3 regions of the Micromonospora sp. DH14 genome follow, and region 1 is predicted to be linked to each of the others. Evidence: riboswitches for the same ligand, from Rfam matches in the RefSeq annotation. Region 1 holds a riboswitch; each other region holds the start of a gene.
What was found. A riboswitch is a leader RNA that binds a small molecule or an ion and turns the genes downstream of it on or off. The one in region 1 is predicted to bind S-adenosylmethionine.
Positions count from the first base shown of each region.

Region 1 (5,535 bases):
CGACGTGCGTCAACGGAACGGTCAACGCCAGGTAGCACAGCCCCGCCAGCAGCAGCGCCGACTCGTTGCCGGTGGTGGCCGCGTAGTCCTGCCCGATCCGGAACAACTCCCGCTGGCTGGCCACCAGGCCGAGGAAGTAGACCAGGCTGGAGTCCTTGATCAGCGCGATGAGCTGGTTCACCCAGGCCGGCAGCACCCGCCGGATGCCCTGCGGGACGATCACCAGGCGCATCGCGTCGGCCCAGGAGAAGCCGAGCGCCCGGGCGCCCTCCAACTGGGCGGCCTCCACCGACTGGATGCCCGAGCGGAAGATCTCCCCGATGTACGCGGCAGCGATGAGCGACAGCGCCAGGATGCCCAACGGGTAGGGGTCCGGTCCCCAGACCTGCATGCCCAGCGGGGCCAACCCGACGCCGATCAGCAGGATCGTCGCGGCGGCCGGCAGCCCCCGGAACACGTCGGTGTAGACCCGCGCCGGCCAGCGCAACCAGCGGCTTCGGGAGATCCCCGCGACGGCCAGCAGCAGGCCCAGCACCGAGCCGAGCAGGGCGGCGGAGACCGCCAGGATCAGCGTGTTGGGCAACCCGACGGTCAGCATCTCGGGCAGCGCCTCGCGCATCGAGTCCCAGTCGAAGAACGTTTCCCACAGGGTGCTCAACGGATCCATGTGTCGCCTCTCCTACCGCCCCGCTCGTTCGTCACCGGTTCAGGACGCCGCCGACGCGGACGCCGACGGCGCCACCGTGACCGCGCCGCTGCCCGGCTTGAAGTCCGCCGGGATCGGCCGACCCGGGTAGTACTGCGCCTGCAACCGGGTCCAGGTGCCATCGGCGATGACCTCGTCGAGGCTCTTGTTCAGCGCCTCGCGCAGCTTGTCGTTGCCCTTGGCCACGGCGTACGCGGTCGGTGCCGGGCTGAGCTGCTTGGCCGCCACGGTGATCTTGCCGTTGCTGTCGGCGGCCGACTTCTCGCCGATCTCCGCCGGGGCGATCCACGCGTCGGCGGTGCCCGCCTTGAGCTGGTTGATCGCACCGTTGTAGTCCGGCACCCGCACCGGGTTCAGCTGCTTGCCGGTGGCGTAGTCGTCCTGGACGGTGCCCTGCACCACCACTACCCGCTTGCCGGTGAGCTGGTCGAAGCTGGTGATCGGCGAGCCGGCCGGGACGTCCAGGCCGAAGTAGCCGAAGTCGTAGCCGTTGCCGAAGTCGACAGTCTTCTTGCGGGCCTCGGTGATGGTGATCGAGGAGCTGCCGACGTCGAACTTGCGGTTGTTGACCTGGCTGAGCAGCGCGGAGAAGTCGGTGCCGACGAACTCCACAGTGAGGCCGAGCTTGCCGGCCACGGCGGTCAGCAGGTCGTTGTCGAAGCCGGTGAACCTGCCGTCCTTGAGGTACACGTTCGGCGGCGCGTCGGTCAGCGTGCCGGCGCGCAGTACGCCCGGCTGGGCCAGGCCGTACGGGTTGGCGTCGGACGAACTGTCGTCGCCGCAGGCGGTGAGGGCGGTGGCGGCCAGGATCGCCGCCGCCCCCAGGGCGGCGGCACGGGTCACTGCGGGAAGGAATCGCACTGGTGTCTCCGAAGGGTGGTGTCTCGGCGGGCGCGGGTGTGCGCCACCGACGGCGCGCCCGATGGGCGTACCGGTGGAAAGGGGTTTCGGGAGGGTGGTGCTAGAGCGCGGTGCCGCGACGACAGGCGGCGCTGCACATTCGCATCGTGTCCACGTGCCGTCGCCGCGTCAGTGCGGGCGAGGGTCGACCGGTGCGGAGGTCCGCGACGTCAGTCGGTGGGGTGGTGCTGAGGATGCGCATGGTTCTCCCGGGTCTGTGCTGACCTGGGTGCCAGGCCACGCTTGCGCCGACGTCGTGCCGGTGCCTGGTCTTCACCCGGGGCACCCCACCGCGGAGGAGGGTTGCCGGCCAGCGAGCCGGGGCTTCGCGCTGGCGCTCATGACCTGCGCCGAGGCTAGCAGCACCGACGGGTGCCGCGTCCAGTCGGTATGACCACGCTCACCGTGCGCGACGGTCCGCCCCGCGCCCAGGTCAGCCGGCGTGCACGTGCGGTCGGCGGTGTGGGTCGGGTTCCTGGCGGCGCAGGATCTCCCGGGTCACCGAGGCGATCGCGCCCTGCCCGAACGCCAGGTAGCGCAGGAAGTTGCGGACCGGCCCTCCCTCGGACCACTCGAAGTAGATGCGGGGTCGCCGACGGCTGCGGTCGCGGATTTCCAGCAGCAGGGCGGCCAGCGCGGTGGGCACCGACGAACTGGCCAGGCTGAGCACCGGGAAGCGGCCGTCGACGACGCTGCCGCGGACCAGCACCCCGGTCTCGAAGTCGGACGGGTCGGTGACCTCGACCTCGACGAAGATGACGTCGCTGTCGTCGGGGAAGTCGTTGTCCGCCATGGTCTGGGCGAGCTTGGCGCGGTACTCCGCCTCGTCGCGCCGGTCGGGTTCGTGTGCGATGAGGCGGATCCGCCGGCCGGCGCGTTCGTCGATGATCCGGGCCGCGGCCGGATCCAACTCGACGTGGTTGACGCGCAGCTCGTAGGCCCGCATCAGCCGGGACAACACCGACACCAGGATGATCCCGCCGATGAAACAAGCGGCGATCTTGACGCCACTGGGGCGTTCCACCACGTTCGCCAGCGTCGTGTAGACGAAGATCACCGCGATGATGCCGAACGCGATGCTGCGACCGCGCTGACGCTGCCGCAGCGCCGCGAGCGTCACCGCCGTCGCGGCCGAGGTGATCAACACCAGCACCCCGGTGGCGTACGCGCCGCCCTGCGCGTCCACGCTGGCCTTGAAGACGATCGTGATCAGGAACGCCACCGAGGTGAAGACCAGGACCAGCGGCCGGACGGCTCGCGCCCAGGTCGGCGCCATGCCGTAACGGGGCAGGTAGCGCGGCACGAGGTTGAGCAGACCAGCCATCGCCGACGCTCCGGCGAACCAGAGGATCCCGATGGTGGACAGGTCGTAGATGGTGCCGAACACCTCGCCGAGGTGGGCGTGCGCCAGGTAGGCCAGCGCCCGGCCGTTCGCCGGCCCGCCCGGCTGGAAGGCGTCCGGCGGGATCAGCACCGTTGTCGTCACGCTGCTGGTGATCAGGAAAGCGCTCATGATCAGCGCTGCGGTGGTGAGCAGCCGGCGCGCGCCACGGATCCGGCCCAACGGTCGTGCCTCCGAGTCCTGCGGGTCACCCCGTACGCTCGGCATGACGGCCACCCCGGTCTCGAAGCCGGACAGGCCCAGCGCCAGCTTCGGAAAGACCAGCAGCGACAGCCCGACCACCAGCCACGGGTCGCCGTGCCCGGTGGTCAGCGCGGAGGTCCAGTCGTCGACCGCGCTCGGGTGCGTCACCACCCGCCACAGCGCGTCGGCCACCACCACCGCGTTCAGCGTCAGGTACACCGCGACCAGGATGACGGCGATCCCGATGGCCTCGCTGAATCCCTTGAGGAACACCGCGCCCAGCAGCGCCAGGAGCAGCAGCGTGAGCAGCACCTCGTGCCCCTTGAGCGCACTCGGCCAGAAGGGGTTCTCGTCGATGTGCGCCGTCGCGTCGGCCGCCGAGAGGGTGATGGTGATGATGAAGTCGGTGGCCGCGAAACCGAGCAGCACCAGCACCAGCAGCTTGCCCGGCCAGTAGCTCAGCAGGCGGACCAGCATCGCGATGGAGCCCTCACCGTGCGGGCTCTCCACCGCCACCCGCCGGTAGACCGGCAGCGCGCCCAGCAGGGTCACCAGCACCAGCACCAGCGTCGCCACCGGCGAGAGCGCCCCGGCGGCCAGCGCCGCGATGCCCGGCTGGTAGCCCAGCGTGGAGAAGTAGTCCACACCGGTCAGGCACATCACCTTCCACCACGGGTGGAGCCGGTGCTCCGGCGGGCGCCCGTGCGGTCCCGGGTGCTGCACGGCCTGGTCCGAGCCGGCGTCGAGCAGCCACCCCCGCAACCGGCCGGCGCGTCTGTCGAACGTCACCGGCGCGTCCCCCGTCATCCCGCTCACGGTCACCGTGAGTATCCGCCCGCCGGGCCGCCGCCGTCCGCCGGTGCGCGGAACCCAGCCGACGCCCCGGCGGGTTTCGGGCCCAGGGCACCGGGGATGCAGCCTCCCGGTCCGGACCGGACGGCACCGGGGGAGGGGACAGGGCATGGTCGGCGGCCGTCGCTTCCGCCCGGGTGGTGGCTTCGGCCGTCAACTCGACGAGTACGAGACGAGGGTCGGCGTGGTGCCGTCCCCGGAGTCGCCCGCAGCCTCCCACGGCCTGGTGGACAGCGCGGTCTACCTCCGGGGGCACCGGTTCGCCTCGCCGTCCGGCCTCGCCGAGACGTACCGCTGCCTGCAGGAGCAGGACGACGCGATGGCCTGGATCGGGTTGTACCGGCCCGACATCGAGCAGATCACCTCGCTGGCCCGCGAGTTCCGGCTGCACGACCTGGCGGTCGAGGACGCGATCAACGCCCACCAGCGGCCCAAGCTGGAGCGCTACGGCCACACCCTGTTCGTGGTGCTGCGCGCCGCCCGCTACGACGACCTCCGGGAGGAGGTCGAGTTCTCCGAGCTGCACCTGTTCATCGGGCCGGGCTTCGTGGTCACCGTCCGCCACGGTGAGGCACCGGACCTGGCCGCGGTGCGGCGGCGGATGGAGACCGAGGCGCAGATGCTCGCCCGGGGCCCGGAGGCGGTCCTGTACGCGATCCTGGACCAGGTCGTCGACGGGTACGCGCCGGTGGTGGCCGGGCTGGAGAACGACATCGACGAGATCGAGACCCAGGTGTTCGGTGGCGACCCGAACGCCAGCCGCCGCATCTACGGCCTCAGCCGCGAGGTCATCCAGTTCCAGCGGGCCGCCCGCCCCCTGCTCAGCGTGCTCGACGCGCTGGCCGTCGGCGCGGGCAGCGCCAGCGCCGACGAGGAACTGCGCCGCTACCTGCGCGACGTGACCGACCACCTGACCCAGGTGGTGGAGCGGGTGGACGGTTTCCGGCACCTGTTGCAGAACATCCTCACCGTCAACGCGACCCTCGTCTCCCAGCAGCAGAACGAGGAGATGCGCAGTCTCACGGCGGCCAGCTACAGCCAGAACGAGGAGCTGAAGAAGGTTTCCTCCTGGGCGGCGATCCTCTTCGCTCCCACACTCATCGGCACCGTGTACGGCATGAACTTCGTGCACATGCCGGAGCTGAACTGGCGCTTCGGTTACCTCTTCGCGCTGCTGTTGATGCTGCTGGTCTGCGGCACCCTCTATGTGATCTTCAAGCGGCGCGGCTGGCTCTGAGCCCGTGGTCGCGGCTCACTCGATGCCGCGCAGGATGTGCCGTTCGTCCTCGACGTCGTCGTCGCCGGCACCGATCCGGCCGAGCAGTACGGCGGCCGCCCAGATCGTCAGGGGGGTGGCCGCCCCGGTCATTCCGCCGCCGGTCCGGTCGTCCCGGGTCTGGCTCCGCTCCGTGCGCGGTGGCCTGCGCTGAGCCTGCATGGGCCCTGCCTCTCCTCGTCGAAGCCGCCGTGGGCGGCGCGGGGTGAATTCGCG
Region 1 covers NZ_JARVKT010000017.1:107,061-112,595, forward strand. The annotation lists gene QCZ28_RS21880 (amino acid ABC transporter permease) at 1-667, opposite strand, end outside; gene QCZ28_RS21885 (ABC transporter substrate-binding protein) at 707-1,567, opposite strand; SAM riboswitch class IV at 1,841-1,952, opposite strand; gene QCZ28_RS21890 (amino acid transporter) at 2,040-3,998, opposite strand; gene corA (magnesium/cobalt transporter CorA) at 4,153-5,280, shown strand; gene QCZ28_RS21900 (hypothetical protein) at 5,296-5,481, opposite strand.

Region 2 (5,535 bases), on a different contig from region 1:
CGCCGGCCTGCCGATCCGCCTGCTGCACGACCGCGTGCTGGTACGCATGGAGGGCAGCGAGGGCGAACGCCGCTCCACCGCCGGCATCGTCATTCCGGCTACCGCGGCGGTCGGCAAGCGCCTCGCCTGGGCCACCGCCGTCGGGGTGGGGCCGAACGTGCGCGCCATCGTCTCCGGCGACCGGGTGCTCTTCGACCCGGACGACCGCTCCGAGGTCGAGCTGCACGGCCGCGGTTACGTGCTGCTGCGGGAGCGGGACGTGCACGCCGTCGCCGCCGAGCGGATCGAGAACGACTCGACCGGCCTCTACCTCTGACGCACCTCCCCCGGCCACCAGGCCCCGTCGCGCACCGTTTGCCCGGCCGCACGACGGGAAGCCATCCGGCGACCGTGGCCCTGGGGAGGGACGATGCCGGTATTCGTGAAGAAGCTGTTGACCTGGGGCAGTGTCGCGTTCCTGATCTACTTCATGGCCTTCCGGCCGGACGGTGCCGCGCAGATGTTCCGGGCGATCGGGGCCGCGCTGATCGCGATGTTCCAGGGCTTCGGTGACTTCCTCACCTCGCTGATGACCTGAGCCGGTCCACCGGCCTGAGCCGCCCGTCGACGGCGCTCAGGGGTGCGTCGGCGGCCAGGGGGGCGCCGATCGCGGCCCCGGCCAGCCGGGCGCTGCGTACCCCACCGGAGCCGGGGCGGGCGCCAGCACCACCGGGATCGGCACCACCGGCTCGTGCGGCGCGTCCACCGGGCGCTGGGTGCCGTCCGGGAAGCGCAGGTGGTAGCGGCTGCCGTCCCAGACCCCCGCCGGGGCCTGCGGGTCCCGACCGACGAAGAACGTCCGGTACGCGCTGATGGCGTCCAGCAACTCCCGCTCCTCACGTGCGGTCCGCTCCTGGTCGGCGGGCTTGCGGTCCAGACCGCGCAGCGTCCCGTCGCGCAGCAGGGCCAGCCGGGTCGCGGCGGACTGGTAACCCCGCATCGCCCGCACCCCGGCGTCGCCGGCCACCCGCCGCGCCCAACTGCGGGCGGCGTGCCGCCTGCCGAGGCTGCTCAGGGCGGCCACCTCGGGCGGGCTGAGCCAGCCGGCGCGCACGTAGTCGGGTAGGACCCGCTCGGTGAGCCGCCCCTCCCAGGCGCGCAGCCACAGCGCCAGCCCCACGGTGCCGAAGAAGACCGGCACCATCAGGCCCAGGAAGCCGTACAGCATGATCACGGCCTCGCCGGTGGCCTGGGTGAGCGTGGGCAGCAGGTTCCACGTGCCGTGCAGCATCATCGCCAGCAGCAGGCCGGCGATCGGGGCGAGCACCCGGATGCGCCGGTCGGCCGTCCGGGAGGCGATCCCCAGCCCCACACCGGTCATCGAGGTGAAAAGGGGATGGGCGAACCCGAACAGCAGGATCCGCAGGATGAAGATCGCGATGACCTGCTGGATGCCGGTCGCCGGGCCGTAGCGGTCGGCACCGGAGGCGTAGCCCAAACCGCCCAGGTAGAGGATGTTCTCCACCATCGCGAAGCCGACCGCGGAGAGCCCGCAGTAGACCAGTCCGTCGGTGATCCCGGACCACTCGCGGCGGCGGAACACCAGCAGCAGGATCGGGCCCAGCGCCTTGGTCAACTCCTCGATGAACGGCGCCACCAGCACCCCGGTGAGCGCGGACGGCAGGCCCCAGTCGGCGAACCGGTTGGCCGCGAAGTCGTTCACAGTGAGCGAGGCGGCGGTGGAGACGAACGCACCCCAGGCGAAGCAGAAGATCAGATACTTCAGCGGCTCGGGTTCGTACCGGTCCAGCCAGAGGAAGCAGCCGACCAGCACCGGCACCGGCAGGATGGCGGCCACCACCCCGATCAGCAGGGCCTGCGCACCGAGCGACTGGCCGAGCGTGAAGACCATGAACACCGCGCACGCCGCGATGAACAGCACCACCCCGGCCAGCACCAGGAACCGCCGCCAGCCCAGTCGGCGCAGCGGCATCCGCGGCGTCTCGCCCACCGGCGGGGCGGCGGGCGCGGGCGGGCCGGCGGGCGACGGCGGCAGCGGTGAACCGGGCGGGGTGTCGGCCATGCGGTCAGCGTAGCCATCCACCGCCGGCTGGTTCGGCCGCATCGGTAGCCGCTATGCTGCCGGCAGGTCACGAGCGCCAGCGTCAAGCCCCGGTTTGCTGGCCGGCAACCCTCGTCGAGTTCGCGGTGGGGTGCCCCGGGTGATGACCGGGCCCAGCCCGATCGGTGTGCTGGGCAAGCGCGGACCCCGTCCCGATGTCGCACCCGGGGTCCCTGACCTCGGAGGTTCCGGCGTGTCCGTCACCCTCGTTCCCTCGCTACCCGCAGTGTCCGCCGGGCCGTCCGCGCCGCTCGACGTCCTCGGTGTGCCCGGCGAGATCAACCTGGACTACGCGGCCAGCGCACCGTGCGCGCGGGCCGCCGCCGACGCGGTGGCCGAGCTGCTGCCCTGGTACGCCAGCGTGCACCGCGGCGCGGGAGCGCTGTCGCGACGCTGCACCCTCGCCTACGAGCAGGCCCGGCAGACGATCGGGGACCACTTCGGCGCTCGCGCCGACGATCACGTGATCTTCACCCGCAACACCACGGACGCGCTCAACCTGCTGGCGCGGGCCGTGCCGGCCGGCACGACGGTCGTCACGTTCGCCGGCGAGCACCACGCCAACCTGCTGCCCTGGCCGCGCGGATCGGTGCGGCTGCCGGTGCCCACCGACCCCGACGGGGCGGTACGCGATCTCGCCGCAGCCCTGACCGAGCTGCGTCGGGGCAGCAACCCGGCGCTGCCGGTGCTGGTCGCGGTGACCGGTGCGAGCAACGTGACCGGTGAGCGGTGGCCGGTCGCCGAGCTGGCGCGGGTGGCCCACCGGCACGGTGCCCGGATCGTGCTCGACGCCGCCCAACTCGCCCCGCACGCCCCGGTCGACCTGCTCACGCTGGACGTCGACTATCTGGCCGTGTCCGGCCACAAGCTGTACGCGCCGTTCGGCGCGGGTGTGCTGATCGGCCGGGCGGACTGGTTGGACGCCGCGCCGCCGTACCTGGCCGGCGGCGGGGCCACCAGTCACGTCGGGCCGGCCACCCACGACGTGACCTGGGCGACCGGTCCGGCCCGGCACGAGGGCGGCACCCCGAACCTGCTCGGCGCGGTTGCGCTGGCGGCGGTGTGCACGGCGTTCGACGACGTGGACCGGGCCGCGCTGGCCGCCCACGAGCAGGCAGTGCTGGCCCGGCTGCGGACCGGCCTCGCCGCCCTGCCGCACGTCGTGGAGCTGCGCACCTTCGGCCCGGACGCGCCCCGGGTCGGCATCGTCTCGTTCGTGGTCGCCGGTCGGGACTCCACCGAGGTGGCCACCCGGCTGGCCGCCGAGCACCACATCGGCGTACGGGACGGGTTGTTCTGTGCCCACCCGCTGGCCCGGCGGCTGCTCAGTGAGGCGGCGGGGCGTACCGGCCGGCGGGACCTGCCGCCCACCGCGCTGCGCGCCAGCATCGGGTTGGGCAGCACGGCCGCGCAGGTGGACCGGCTGCTCGCGGCGCTGGCCGAGCTGGGCTGAGGCCCGGCCGGCGCGGCCCCGCTCAGCCGACCGGCGGGGCGGTGGGTGGCTTCGGCGCCTCGCCGGGCTCGGCGGGCTCACCGGCCGGGCGTTCCTGCTCCCCGAAGGCGGTGCGGATCCACCGGTTCGCCTCCTCCTGCTCGATTCCGGAGGCGACCAGCAGGTCGCTCGCCGTGGTACGGACCTGGGCGACCACCACACTGCCGGAGAAGCCGACCCCGTCGCCGTACGCCCGGCCGGCCTCGCTGACCGCCCGCAGCGACCGTTCCCGGGCCTTCTCCGGCTCCTCGCCGGCGGCGAACTCGTGCTTGAGCAGCCGGACCGACTCGGCGAGGTGACCGATCGCGTCCGGCATCGGATCGGGCACCGGTTCCTCGTCCTCGACCAGCGTGACGGACCGGCGGATCAACGTACCGCTGTTGCGCATCGCCCGGTCGATCGGATCGGCCGCCTCCGCGTAGTGGGTCAGTTCGTCGCGGCGGTGCCAACGGGCCGGGGAGAGGGTGGCGGTCTCCTTCGCCCCCTCGATCGCCTCGCCCAGCGTGGCCAACTCCTCCTTGTTGTTGCGCAACCTCTCCAGCGCGCGCTGGATGGTGGCGCGGTCCCGGTTGCGCAGCCCGTCGGCGGTGGCGTCGAGCTGGGAGGCGAGCAGGTCCAGGGCGGGTCGGGCGGCCCGGTTGATCACCCGGAGCGGGTTCAGCGGCAGCAGCACCGCCGTGACCAGCAGCGCGACCCCGCCGCCGAGGAACGCGTCGACGAAGCGGGGGATCTCCAGGTTCTGGGTCGACGGGCTCAGCGTCACGATCAGCACCGCGGTGGCCGCCGCCTGGATGACGATCGCCACGCTCGCCCCGGCGAAGATGGTGAGCAGGATCGCCACCGTGACCACCAGGCCGAGCTGCCACGCGCCAGTGCCGAGGAAATAGATCAGCAGGTCACCGACTGCCACCCCGACGCCCACCCCGACGATCAGCTCCACCGTCCGGCGGAACCGCTGACCGACCGAGGCGGCCAGGGTGCCGACCGCGGAGATCGGCGCGAAGACCGGTTGCGGGTTGCCGAGCAGCCGGTGCGAGACGAAGTACGCGAGCCCTGCCGCCAGCCCGGCCTGCACGGCGAGCCCGCCGGCCATCCGGACCCGGTGCAGCCGGTCGTGCAGGGTGGCTCGACCACGGTGTCGCAGCTCCTGGGTGGCTTCGGCGATCCGCGCGCCGTCGATGTCCACCAACCCTTCGCGCAGCGCGGTACGTCGCACCACCGGAGGTCGCTTGTCCCGGGCCACGGCCATGGGCGCGACTACCCGTGGTGGGCTCGCTGAATCCTCCCGTCCCGCGCGTCGCGGGCGGATGCGGCAGACTCGGGCGGTGGCTGATCTGCTGGACCGGTGGCGGGCGGCGGCCCGGGATGCCGGCGCGAGGCCCGACCCGGACACGACCCGGGCCGGGGAGATGGTGATCGCCCGGTGGCGGGAGCCGCACCGGCACTATCACACGCTGGCCCACCTGACGGCAGTGCTCGATGTGGTCGACCAGCATGCCGACCTGGCCGATCGGGTCGACGCGGTCCGGTTGGCGGCCTGGTTCCACGACGTGGTCTACGACCCCCGGGCCGCTGGCGACGCCAACGAACGCGACAGCGCGGCGCTGGCCGGGACCGTGCTCACCGGGCTCGGGGTGCCGACTCCCACGGTGGCCGAGGTGCACCGGCTGGTGCTGCTCACCGCCGGGCACTCGGTGACCCCGGACGACCGCGACGGCGCGCTGCTCTGCGATGCGGACCTGGCCGTGCTGGCCGCGCCGCCGGCCCGCTACGAGCGGTACGCGGCGGCGATCCGCCGGGAGTACGCCCACGTGCCGGAGCCGGCCTTCCGGGCTGGACGGGCCGCGGTGTTGACCGGCCTGCTGGCGCTGCCCGCGCTGTTCCGGCTGCCGCCGCTGGCCACCCGGTGGGAAGAGCCCGCCCGGGCCAACGTGCGCCGGGA
Region 2 covers NZ_JARVKT010000002.1:293,977-299,511, reverse strand. The annotation lists gene QCZ28_RS05555 (co-chaperone GroES) at 1-316, shown strand, start outside; gene QCZ28_RS05550 (hypothetical protein) at 410-577, shown strand; gene QCZ28_RS05545 (PrsW family intramembrane metalloprotease) at 614-2,104, opposite strand; SAM riboswitch class IV at 2,128-2,248, shown strand; gene QCZ28_RS05540 (aminotransferase class V-fold PLP-dependent enzyme) at 2,295-3,554, shown strand; gene QCZ28_RS05535 (FUSC family protein) at 3,577-4,779, opposite strand; gene QCZ28_RS05530 (metal-dependent phosphohydrolase) at 4,919-5,535, shown strand, end outside.
Region 2: another riboswitch for S-adenosylmethionine. It lies ahead of QCZ28_RS05540 (aminotransferase class V-fold PLP-dependent enzyme); the one in region 1 lies ahead of QCZ28_RS21885 (ABC transporter substrate-binding protein).

Region 3 (5,535 bases), on a different contig from region 1:
CCTGATGGCCGGCGTCAGCGCGGAGCAGGTGAACGCCGTCGCTGAGCTGCCGCTCGGCGTCGCCGGCCAGGTCGAGCGCGTCTTCGCCGCTGCGGCGCGCCAGCCGGATCGCCGGGTGGGCGCAACCCGCCCCGGTCCGTTCCAGCAGCACAGCAGCGGCGGCCACGGCGAGGTACGTCTCGCGCAGCTCGGCCGTCACCTGCTCCACGGACCAGATCGCGTTCGCCGCCGGCACTTCCATCGCCGTCTCCGACACGGTCACGGGTGGACTCCTCTCGTGGGGTTACGGGGGTGCCGGGGCGGCGAAGGGGGGTGCCGCCCCGGCGATCCGGGCGTACCCGGGGGTGAGTCGCCCCTTGTTTTGCCGACGAGGGCCGTCTCGGCATCAACATATGATGCCTAGTGTCACTAGTGCAACCCTTAGAACACCAAGAACTTGATGTCATAAGCGAAGAGTGGTCAGATGGTGGTGCCGACGAGGGAGTACCACCATGTCAGTCACGCCGTTCTACGAGCGCATAGCCACCGAGATCCGCGATCGGATCAAGTCGGGCGACCTGAAGCCTGGCGACAAACTGCCGTCCATTTCCGAGCTGTGCGCCCACTACGGGGTTTCTACCCAGGTCATCCGCTCGGCCATGCTGACGCTTCGCGCCGAGGGCCTGGTCGAGGGTCATCAGGGGCGCGGGGTCTTCGTGCGAGATCGAAGCGACGACTAGCGGTAGGTGTGTCAGTCGGGACTACTCACATGCCCTCACCACGAAAATTCGAGCCGCACTACCGGCGGATCATCGCTGACATCAGGAAGCGCATCGCCGACGGCGAGTGGCCGCCAGGTCACAAGCTGCCCTCGACGAAGGAGTTGGCGGATCTCTACGACGTGCGTAGTCAATCGACAGTCCGACAGGCCATCACGATCCTGATCGAGACCGGTGAGTTGTACGGCCATCAGGGGCTCGGTGTCTTCGTGGCCGAATAGCGCCATCGGTTCGAGACTGCGGTCTGCGTCGATCTCCGGTGCCGTGCCCCCGATGTACTTCGAGCGGGAACGGGTGGCCGGATGAGCATCGCGGATCTGAAGGCGACGCGATCGGTGTTCAGGCCCGGTCGCCTCTGCGAGTCCCCGTTCAACAGAGTCGCCCCGCGCGGTCCCCCGAGGCATTGTTCTCCACCGACGACGCCGACCGCATGGTCTCGATCCTGCGCTCGATCAAGCGCAACGCAATCTCGGCGAGCGAGGTCGCGTGACTCGCAAGACACCTGATCACGGGTGAGGGCTTGGGCCGGTCCTGTGGCCGAGGTGGCGTAACGGGCTGCACCCACAGTGTGGGAGCGTGCCCACGGCGGTCGGCGTGGCTCGAATCTTTCTCTTTTCGCAGCTCAGGGGCTCGGGCGGCCCGTCAGCGAGGCTGCGAGCGCTCGACGTGGCGCGCTCGACAGCGGTACATTCCAGCCGGGGACTTTCCCACTAACAAGGAATCTATAACCTTCGATACTTTCATGCCTCACATTGAGGGGGACCAATCCCTTCGATGGAGGTACCGATGAACGTTTCTCGGCTCGGCGGGCCGACCCTGTCCCTGTTCCGCATCGTGATCGGTCTGCTGTTCGCGCTGCATGGTCTGACCTCGGTGTTCGGGTTGTTCGGCGGCAACCCGGTGACCGGTGCGGCAATAGCCCCCGGCACCTGGCCGGGCTGGTGGGCCGCGTTGATCCAACTGGTCTGCGGCGCGCTGGTGCTGGCCGGCCTCTTCACCCGACCCGCCGCTCTGCTCGCATCCGGCTCGATGGCGTACGCCTACTTCGTCGTGCACCAGCCGGATCATCTGCTGCCACTGCACAACGGTGGGGAGCTGTCGGCGCTCTTCTGCTGGTCGTTCCTGCTGATCGCGGCCCTCGGTCCGGGTTCCTGGGCGCTCGACACGCTGCTCGCGCGTCGCCGCGACGCTGAGTCCGCGCCGGTGACGCCGATGGCTGAGAGCAGCTCGATCGTCGTCTGACCGCATCCGTACCGCGTCGCCGGGGCCTCGACGAGGCGGCCCTGGCGACGCGCCGGTCACGGCCGCCCCCGTAGGCCCGGCTCTGCGCCCCGCGCGCCGGATCCCGGCTCTGCGCCCCGCGCGCCGGATCCCGGCTCTGCGCCCCGCGCGCCGGATCCCGGCTCTGCGCCCCGCGCGCCGGATCCCAGCTGGGTGCTGATGTCGCAAACGATTCAGCTCCAAAGCGTGCGCGAATGGCAGGTGTCACCCGCTCCGCAGCCGCGACCGCCAGCGACACGTGCGGGAGGGGCCGAAGCGGGAGCGTCAGGCCGATCGGTGTTGGGCGAGGACCGCGTCCAGTAGGCCGGGGTAGAGCTTGTCCAGCTCGTCGCGGCGCAGCCGGACCAGCCGGCTCGTGCCGGCGGCGCGGGTCCGGGTCAGGCCCGCCTCGCGCAGCACCTTGAGGTGATGGCTGCGGGTCGCCTTGGAGACGCCGAAGTCGAAGCTGCCGCAGGGGGACTCGCCGCCCTCGGCGAGTGCCCGGACGATCTGTAGCCGCACGTCGTCGGCGAGCGCGGCCAGCACGCTGGTGACCGGTACGGCGGTCAGGTCAGGCTCGTGCGGCTCCATGTGACCAGTGTAACCCTTGTTCGACAGCGATCGAACAACACCCTATGGTCGGTGTCGTTGGTTCGACGATACTCGAACATTGGAGTTGCCGATGCGATCCCGTGCCACCGCGTACCCACTGGTCGCCGTGCTCGGCTGGGGCGTGATGTTCCCGATCCTGGCCAGCGCGCTCGACCGGGTCGACCCGCTCAACCTGACCACCGCGCGCTACCTGCTGGCCGCCGTCGTCCTGGTCGCCATCCTGCTGCTCCGCGAGGGTGCCGGCGCGCTGGGGCACGGTGGAAGGGCACTGGAGGTGGTGGTGCTCGGAGTGGTCGGCTTCGCCGGCTTCAACCTGCTCACCAACCTGGCGCTCGAACACGCCGCCCCGCAGCAGGTCTCCCTCTTCGTGGCCACCACCCCGGTGATCACCCAGCTCGTCCGCTGGGCTCGCGACGGCGTACGCCCGAAGCCGCTCCTGCTGGCCCTCTCCCTGGTGGCGCTCGTCGGAGTCGGCCTGGTGATCACGCGCGGCAGCCTGGCCGGGCTCGGCCAGTTCGGCCTCGGCGGGCTGATGATGATCGGCGCGGTGCTGGGCTGGGCCATCTACACCCACGGCGCCAGTCGGTTCGGCGAGTGGACGCCGCTGCGCTTCACCACACTGACCGCGCTCGCCGGCACGGCCGCCATGCTCGTCCTGAGCATCGGCGCCGACGCCGTCGGCTGGCAGCACGCGCCAGCCGCCGCCGACCTCGTGGCAATCACCCCGCAGTTGGCGTACGCCGTCGTGGTGGGTGCCGTCATCGCGGTCCTGGCCTGGAACACCGGCGTGCAGCGACTCGGTGCCGCCAACGCCGCGCTGTTCATGAACCTGGTTCCGGTGACCACCTTCGCGGTGCAGATCGCCCGTGGCTACCGCCCGGAACCCGTCGAACTGGTCGGGGCCGCCATCACGATCGCCGCCCTGATCGCCGCGAACCTCGCCGCCCGCCCCCGGACCACGCCGCTGCCCCGGCCGGGTGCGGTGACGGACCCGATCGCGGTGACCGACCCGGTGGCCGTGAACGCCCGCTGACCCACTCCCTGGGATTCGCCCTGGAGGCCACGGCCAGCTTTGCCTAGACTCGGCGGCACAACTGAATACCTCATCCAGAGGGGCTGAGGGATACGGCCCGACGACGCCCCGGCAACCACCCCGCGCGCTCACCGCTGAGCGACCCGCGGGGCAGGTGCCAATTCCGTCCCCGCCGCACCGTGCGATGCGGGGAAAGATGAGAGGACTCTCGACATGACGTCGACGCTCGTCAGCTCCGGCATCGACACCTCCGCCAGCCCGGCCCGCGCCCTGGTCTGCCGCGCCTGTTCGGCCCGCTACCCGCTCGCCGCCCAGCACGCCTGTTACGAGTGTTTCGGCCCGCTGGAGGTCGACTACGACACCTCCGCGCTGGCCACCGTCACCCGCGAACAGATCGAAGCCGGCCCGGACAACATCTGGCGGTACGCCGCACTGCTGCCCGCCGGTCAGGACCCGGCCAGCCGGGTCACCCTCGACCCGGGGCTGACCCCGCTGGTGGCAGCCCCGCACCTCGCCGCCGAGCTGGGCATCACCGCGCCGCTCTGGGTCAAGGACGACAGCGCCAACCCCACCCACTCGTTCAAGGACCGGGTCGTCTCGGTGGCGCTCACCGCCGCCAAGGCGCTCGGCTTCACCCGGTTCGCCTGCGCGTCGACCGGCAACCTGGCCAACTCGGTGGCCGCCCACGCCGCCCGCGCCGGGGTGCCCTCGGTGGTCTTCATCCCCAGCGACCTGGAGCAGGGCAAGGTCATCACCACCGCCGTCTACGGTGGCGAGCTGGTCGCCATCGACGGCTCGTACGACGATGTCAACCGGCTCTGCGGCGAGCTGGTGGAGACCGACGAATTCGAGGACACCGCGTTCGTCAACGTGAACGTCCGGCCGTACTACGCCGAGGGTTCCAAGACCCTCGGCTACGAGGTGGCCGAGCAGCTCGGCTGGCGGATCCCGGCGCAGGTGGTCATTCCGATGGCCAGCGGCGAGCTGCTCACCAAGATTGACAAGGCGTTCTCCGAGCTGGTCGAGATCGGCCTGGTCGAGGCGCCGGCCGGCGGCTGGAAGGTCTTCGGCGCGCAGTCCGCGGGCTGCAACCCGATCGCCACCGCCCTGCACGACGGGACCGACACGATCATCCCGGTCAAGCCGACCGGCATCGCCAAGTCGCTCAACATCGGCGACCCGGCAGCCGGCCTCTACGCCCTGGAGGCGGTCCGCCGCACCGGCGGCTGGATGGAGTACGTCGACGACGACGAGATCCGGGCGGGCATCCGCGACCTGGCCCGCACGACCGGGGTCTTCGCCGAGACCGCGGGTGGGGTGACAGTGGCAGTGCTGCGCAAGCTGGTCGAGTCCGGTCGACTCGACCCGACGGCCGAGACCGTCGTGTTCAACACCGGCGAGGGTCTGAAGACCATCGACGCGGTGGCCGGCCAGGTCGGCCCGACCCACCACATCAAGCCCTCGCTGCGTGCCGCCCGCGACGCCGGCCTCCTCGGCTGACGAACCGAGTGGATCAGCCAGTAACTGGGTTTTCGCTGTGAGTGTGGAAAACCCGCCGCTACGGACTTGACGGCAGGAACCGGACGGCGCAAGATGCTCCGTGCGGGAGGGCATTTCGCCGAAGACTTTTGAAGTTCTTGCGACCCAACGCCGGAGGCGTTGTGCGAGTGTCCCTCCCGACCACGTCCGATCGGGCCAGCGATTAATTCGCTGGCCCGATCGCTTTTTCCTGGTGCACCCTCAGCGGAATGAGCATCACCATCGCGTCGTTCGACGGCGCCGACCGGAGCGCTGTCGACGAGGCGTACCGGATCGGGTCGGCGGCCAACGACGCCGACCTGCCGGACTTCCCGCCCTACTGCCGGCGCCGCT
Region 3 covers NZ_JARVKT010000002.1:273,052-278,586, forward strand. The annotation lists gene QCZ28_RS05430 (hypothetical protein) at 1-262, opposite strand, end outside; gene QCZ28_RS05435 (winged helix-turn-helix domain-containing protein) at 492-719, shown strand; gene QCZ28_RS05440 (winged helix-turn-helix domain-containing protein) at 749-979, shown strand; gene QCZ28_RS05445 (DoxX family protein) at 1,545-2,000, shown strand; gene QCZ28_RS05450 (metalloregulator ArsR/SmtB family transcription factor) at 2,304-2,609, opposite strand; gene QCZ28_RS05455 (DMT family transporter) at 2,701-3,663, shown strand; SAM riboswitch class I at 3,731-3,866, shown strand; gene thrC (threonine synthase) at 3,877-5,163, shown strand; gene QCZ28_RS05465 (GNAT family N-acetyltransferase) at 5,412-5,535, shown strand, end outside.
Region 3: another riboswitch for S-adenosylmethionine. It lies ahead of thrC (threonine synthase); the one in region 1 lies ahead of QCZ28_RS21885 (ABC transporter substrate-binding protein).